Regions from separate parts of the Curtobacterium sp. SGAir0471 genome, predicted to be linked through region 1. Evidence: predicted binding sites of a transcription regulator. Region 1 holds the regulator's gene; the other holds the start of a gene.
What was found. The regulator HrcA, encoded in region 1, represses chaperone genes, less so after heat shock. The targets are predictions, from matches to a motif close to TTNGCACTCGNNNNNNNCGAGTGCNAA.
Positions count from the first base shown of each region.

Region 1 (3,405 bases):
TCAACGAGTCCTTGCCCGTCGCGACCACCGCACCGGTCACGACCGTCCCGCGCCCGTCCGCGATGCGCAGCGTCTCGCCGACGCGGACCCGCGCGACGGACACCGCGTGCCGCCCCTCGGCGCCGTCGAGCGACACCGGGTCGCCGACACCGACGCCGTCGAGCCCGCCCGGCTCGACCAGGTGGAGCGAGGCCATCAGAAGTTGAAGAAGCGGTCGCGGAGCTTGCCGAACATGCCCTGCTGGAAGCGCGCGAGCTGCGGTCCCGGTGCCCTGTGGGACTTCGCGAGCTGCTCGACCAGTCCACGCTCCTTGTGGGAGAGCTTCGTCGGCGTCACGACCTGCACCCCGACGCGGAGGTCGCCTCGTCCGTTGCCGCGCAGCTTGGTCACGCCGCGGTCCTTGATCACCAGGACGTCGGCGCTCTGCACGCCCGGACGGATCTCGAGCTCGACCGGCCCGTCGAGCCCGTCGATCGTGGTGTGGGCACCGAGGATCGCATCGGTCATCTGGACCTCGAGCGTCGCGAGCAGGTCGTCGCCGTCACGGCTGTAGACGTCGTGGTGGCGCACCTTGACCTCGAGGTAGAGGTCACCCGAGGGACCGCCGGCCGGGCCGACCTCGCCCTGTCCGGGCATCTGCAGCCGGAGCCCGGTCTCGACACCCGCGGGCACGTCGACGGGGATGGTGCGGCGCGCGCGGACGCGGCCCTGTCCCTGGCACGTCGGGCAGGGGCTCGGGATGACGGTGCCGTAGCCGCGGCACGTCCCGCAGGGGGCGCTCGTCACGACGTTGCCCAGCAGGGAGCGGACCTGGCGCTGGATGTGCCCGGAGCCGCCGCAGATGTCGCAGGTGCGCGGGCTCGTCCCCGGCGCGCAGCACGAGCCGTTGCAGGTCTCGCAGACGACGGCCGTGTCGACCTCGACGTCCTTGTGCGTGCCGAAGACGACCTCGTCCAGGTCGACCTCGATGCGCAGCAGGGCGTCCTGTCCGCGCTCGGCCCGGCTCCGCGGACCGTTGCCACGTCCACCGCCGCCCCCGCCGCCGAAGAAGGCGTCGAAGATGTCGCTGAACCCGCCGGCGCCGCCGCCGAAGGGGCTGTCGGCCTGCGGCCCGGCGTCGTAGCGCCGGCGCTGCTCCGGGTCGCTCAGCACGTCGTACGCGTGCGTCACGTCCTTGAAGCGCTCGGCCGCGTCCGGGCTCGGGTTGACGTCCGGGTGCAGCTCGCGCGCCAGCCGTCGGTAGGCCTTCTTGATGTCGGCATCGGAGGCGTCCGGCTGGACGCCGAGGACGTCGTAGTGGTCTGCCACGGTTCCCTCAGTCGGTTTCGGTTCGGTCGGTGGGTCGCGGCGGTCGCCGCAGATCGGTCTGGAGGCGCGGAGCCGGTCCGCAGGACACCGCGCGTCGGGCGCGTGGTCCGGTCAATGTTCGCCCAGCAGCTTGGACAGGTACCGTGCGACCGCGCGGACGGCGGCCATGTTCGTGCCGTAGTCCATGCGGGTCGGGCCCAGGACGCCCAGTCGGGCGACCGCCCCGCCGCCGGCGAGGTACCCGCCGGCCACGATGCTCGTCGCGTCGAGGCCGTACTCGGCGTTCTCGGCGCCGATGCTCGCGGCCACGGCCACGTCGTCCACCTGCATCTCGCCGAACAACCGGAGCAGGGTCACCTGTTCCTCGATCGCCTCGAGCACGGGGAACAGGCCGCCGGAGAAGTCCCGCTCGCTCTTCGCCAGGTTCGCCGCGCCGGCCATCACCAGGCGGTCCTGGCGGTTCGCAGCCACCTGCTCGATGAGCGTCGCGACGACGACCCCACCGAGCGCCTGCGCGTCCGGGCGGAGCTGCTGCGGCACTGCGCGCAGGGCCCGGGGCACGTCCTGCAGCAGGAGTCCGACGCTCGCGCCGTTCACCACGGTGCGGAGCTCGGTGAGGGAGTCCTCGTCGAGGGGGACGTCGGTCTCGACCACGCGCTGCTCGACCCGGGCGGTGTCCGTGATGAGGACGACCATGAGCCGGGTGTCACCGAGCCGGACGAGCTCGACGTGCTGCACGCGGGCGCGCACCATCGACGGGTACTGCACGAGCGCGACCTGGTTCGTGAGCTGGCTGAGCAGGCGCACGGTGCGCCCGAGGACCTCGTCGAGGTCGTTCGGCGTGCCGAGGAAGGTCTCGATCGCGTGCCGTTGCGCGCTCGACAGCGGCCGCGCGGCCGCGAGGTGGTCGACGAAGACCCGGTAGCCCTTGTCCGTCGGGACCCGGCCGGACGACGTGTGCGGCGCCGCGATGAGCTGCTCGTCCTCGAGCTGCGCCATGTCGTTGCGGATCGTCGCCGCGCTGACCCCGAAGGCGTGGCGCTCGACGATCGTCTTCGAGCCGACGGGCTCCCGCGATGCGACGTAGTCCCGCACGATGGCCTTGAGGACCTCGAGGGAGCGTTCGCTGACCATCCGGACCCCTTCCGTTCGATGCTGGCACTCGGACGTGTCGACTGCTGATCCTACGCCCGACCACCGACCGACCGGGACCGCGGGGGCCTGCGCCGGTACGCTCACGGCATGAGCTACGGACAGCAACCAGGCGGCCCGCAGGACGGCCGGTACGGCCAACAGGCGGGGGGACCCCAGAACCCGCAGGGACCGCAGTACCCGGCCGGCTTCACGCCGCCGCAGCCGATGTCGCCGGAGGACCAGCGCCTGTGGGCGACCCTGACGCACGTCGGCGGCATCTTCTTCAGCCTGGTCGTGCCGATCATCGCCTACCTGGTGCTGCGCGACCGTGGGCAGTTCATCAAGGAGCACACCCGCCAGGCGCTGAACTTCCACATCACGATGGCGATCGCGTACGTCGTGGCGTGGTTGCTCTGCCTGGTCGTGATCGGGTTCGTCCTGCTGCCGATCATCGGCGTGCTCGTGATCGTGTTCGCGATCCTGGCGGCCGTGGCGGCGAACCGCGGGGACTTCTACCGCTACCCGCTCACCATCGAGTTCATCAAGCAGTAGCGCGCGGGCGGCAGCCCGCGCGTCAGTCGAGCAGTTCGCGGACGACGGCGTCCGCGAGCAGCCGGCCCTGGAGGGTCAGCTCGATGCGTCCCCGCACCGCGGCCGAGCCGTCCACGAGACCACGCGCGATGAGGCCGGCGACGCGGCCACGGGCCTCCCGACCGAGTTCCGCGGTGCCGAGCTCGCCGCGAACGCGCGCCGCCAGGAGCACCCGCTCGACGTACCGGGTGTCGGCGTCGAGCGTCTCGCGCCCGGCCGCCGGGGACTCGCCGGAGAGCACCCGGTTCGCGTACGCGGCCGGGTGCTTCACGTTCCACCAGCGCGTGCCGGCGACCGCGGAGTGCGCGCCCGGGCCGACGCCCCACCAGTCGTGGCCCTTCCAGTACGACAGGTTGTGCCGGCTCGCGTGGC
Region 1 is NZ_CP027869.1:1,425,164-1,428,568, reverse strand. It holds gene C1N91_RS06530 (RsmE family RNA methyltransferase) at 1-196, opposite strand, end outside; gene dnaJ (molecular chaperone DnaJ) at 196-1,308, opposite strand; gene hrcA (heat-inducible transcriptional repressor HrcA) at 1,420-2,442, opposite strand; gene C1N91_RS06515 (DUF4870 domain-containing protein) at 2,551-2,994, shown strand; gene hemW (radical SAM family heme chaperone HemW) at 3,017-3,405, opposite strand, start outside.

Region 2 (3,405 bases), 1.7 Mb from region 1:
GCGGAGCACCAGGGCGATGCACTCCACCAGCCCGACCTCGCGGTCGCGCAGCACCCGGACGCCGTGGACGGGGCTCCGGAGGTCGGCACGACGCATGCGATTCGGTCCCTCGCCGTACCGCCGTGCTTCTGCGACCGTGAAGGCCCGGTTCGCCAGGCTCTCCGGCAGTGCGCGAGGGGTGGTCATGTCCGCATCCTGGACGCGCGACGAGTCACCGCTGGTCGAGGCGGGCGCACCTGTGGAGACCGACCGAGGCTGAGCCTCCTGTGCGGGACAGGTGCTCGCGACCGGATCGCACGACGTGCCGCGCGCAGACGTTCTCGTCGCACGACGTGCCGTCGGCGACGAAGCTGAGCGGCAAGTCGTGCAACCGGAACCACCGGCGCCGACCGATGGGAGCGCCGCCGCCTTCGCCGCCGCACGCGGAAGGGCCCCGACCGCCGCCACCGCCGCCTTCGCCGCCGCACGCGGAAGGGCCCCGCACGCGCGCAGCGTGCGGGGCCCTTCCGGCTACCGGGACTAGAAGTCCATGCCACCCGTGGGGTCGCCGGCCGGCATGGCCGCGGCCTTCTCGGGCTTGTCGGCGACGACGGCCTCGGTCGTGAGGAACAGACCGGCGATCGACGCGGCGTTCTGCAGCGCCGAGCGCGTGACCTTGGCCGGGTCGATGATGCCCGCGGCGACCAGGTCGACGTACTCGCCGGTCGCGGCGTTGAGGCCGTGACCCGACTCGAGCTCGCGGACCTTGGCGGCGACGACGCCCGGCTCGAGACCGGCGTTCAGCGCGATCTGCTTGAGCGGCGCGTCGATCGCGACGCGGACGATGTTCGCACCGGTCGCCTCGTCACCCTCGAGGGAGAGCGAGTCGAGCGCGACGGACGCCTGGATGAGCGCGACGCCACCACCGGCGACGATGCCCTCCTCGACGGCGGCCTTCGCGTTGCGGACGGCGTCCTCGATGCGGTGCTTGCGCTCCTTGAGCTCGACCTCGGTCGCGGCACCAGCCTTGATGACGGCGACGCCACCGGCGAGCTTGGCGAGGCGCTCCTGGAGCTTCTCGCGGTCGTAGTCGGAGTCGGTCGCCTCGATCTCGGAGCGGATCTGACGGACGCGGCCCGCGATCTGCTCGTCGTCGCCGGCGCCCTCGATGATCGTGGTCTCGTCCTTGGTGATGATCACCTTGCGGGCCTTGCCCAGCAGGTCGAGGGTCGCGTTCTCGAGCTTGAGGCCGACCTCCTCCGAGATGACCTGGCCGCCGGTGAGGATCGCGATGTCCTGCAGCATGGCCTTGCGACGGTCACCGAAGCCCGGGGCCTTGACGGCGACGGACTTGAAGATGCCGCGGATCTTGTTCACGACGAGGGTCGCGAGGGCTTCGCCGTCGACGTCCTCGGCGATGATGAGCAGCTGCTTGCCCGCCTGGATCACCTTGTCGACGACCGGGAGCAGGTCCTTGATGTTGGAGATCTTCGAGTTGACGATGAGGATGTACGGGTCCTCGAAGACGGCCTCCTGGCGCTCCGGGTCCGTGACGAAGTACTGCGACAGGTAGCCCTTGTCGAAGCGCATGCCCTCGGTCAGCTCGAGCTCGGTGCCGAAGGTGTTCGACTCCTCGACGGTGACGACGCCCTCCTTGCCGACCTTGTCGATCGCCTCGGCGATGAGCTCGCCGATGGTGGAGTCGGCGGCCGAGATCGACGCGGTCGCGGCGATCTGGTCCTTGGTCTCGATGTCCTTCGCGTTGGCGAGGAGCTGGTCGGAGACGGCGGCGACGGCCTTCTCGATGCCGCGCTTGAGCGACACCGGGTCGGCACCGGCGGCGACGTTGCGGAGGCCCTCGCGGACGAGCGCCTGGGCGAGCACGGTCGCGGTGGTCGTACCGTCACCGGCGACGTCGTCGGTCTTCTTGGCGACCTCCTTGACGAGCTCCGCACCGATCTTCTCGTACGGGTCGTCGAGCTCGATCTCCTTGGCGATGGAGACACCGTCGTTCGTGATCGTGGGGGCGCCCCACTTCTTCTCGAGGACGACGTTGCGGCCGCGCGGGCCGAGCGTCACCTTCACGGCGTCGGCCAGGGTGTTCAGGCCGCGCTCGAGGCCACGGCGGGCCTCCTCGTCGAAAGCAATGATCTTAGCCATGTGAGTTTCTCGTCCCTCCCGGACGTCGTCATGGGGGTCGTGCTGGCACTCAGCGTGAGCGAGTGCCAACGCCGATTCTGGCACTCGCCGGGTGCGAGTGCAACACAGCCGGGAGGCACGGCTCGACTTCCCAGGAGACGGAGCAGCGGGCGGTGCGGCACCGGGTCCACCGGCCGGTACCGATGGCGCCGGTCCCACCGCAGCGGCACCCCTGCAGCAACACGGCAGCACTGCGTCGGCCCGCACACGACGAACGCGCCGCCCCGAGGGGACGGCGCGTCGACGGGTGGTCCCGGACTCAGGCGGGTCGGACCGCCTCTGCCTGCGGGCCCTTGGCCCCGGTGCCGACGTCGAAGGTGACCGCCTGGCCCTCCTCGAGGACCTTGTACCCCGACATGTCGATTGCCGAGTAGTGCACGAACACGTCCTGGCCCCCTCCATCCACGGTGATGAAGCCGAAGCCCTTCTCGGCGTTGAACCACTTCACGGTTCCGTTGGCCATGATCTCTTGCTCCCTGGTGCTGGTGTTGCGAACGACGCCGTCGCCGTCTGGCGATGACTCTCGTGCAACATCCGCGGCAAGGCAAGGGGTGTGACGTTCTTTCACGCCGATTCCGTCAAGAATCAACGTGCCCGAAACACCCCTGTCACAAACCGCGCGCCGATGCCCCGTGGGACCGTGCGTCAGCCGCCGTAGTCGGCGCCCAGCACGACGCTGACGTCCGCGTTCGGGAAGGCCGACGACTGCTCCACCGTCGCGATGCCGAGGGCCTTCGCCACCCCCTGCGCCACGGCCTGCTGCTCGGGCTGCTGGTAGTACACGACCGAGGTCGTCGTCCCCGTCGTGCCGGCGTCCCCCGTCGACGTGACCTTCCACCCGGCGGCGGTCAGCGCGCGGCTGCCACGGGCGGCCAGTCCGGTCGTCGTCGTGCCGTTGAGCACGACCACGCTCGTCGTGCCCTGCGCCGACGGCTCCGCCGCGCTCGGCTCCTCGGACGCGGGTGCCGACGGGGTCTCGGACGGCGTCTCCGAGGGCGCGGCGGACGCCGAGGAGCTCGTCGAGGGGCTCGGCGTCGAGGTCGACCCCGGGAACGAGTAGCTGCCGTTCAGCAGCGCGAGCACGAGCACACCGACGAGCACGAGCACGCCGGTGGCCAGGGCGCCCCACGCGAACGCGATCCACCCGCGCCCACGACGACGGGCACCGCGGTGCGCTCCCACCCGGGGGCCGTCGGAGACGTCGTCGAACCGGTCTCGCGGGAATCT
Region 2 is NZ_CP027869.1:3,108,675-3,112,079, forward strand. It holds gene C1N91_RS14415 (hypothetical protein) at 1-186, opposite strand, end outside; gene groL (chaperonin GroEL) at 520-2,139, opposite strand; gene C1N91_RS14430 (cold-shock protein) at 2,438-2,641, opposite strand; gene C1N91_RS14435 (LytR C-terminal domain-containing protein) at 2,824-3,405, opposite strand, start outside.
Region 2: groL (chaperonin GroEL) is a predicted target of HrcA. The motif match lies at 2,182-2,208, and genes of this name have one in related genera.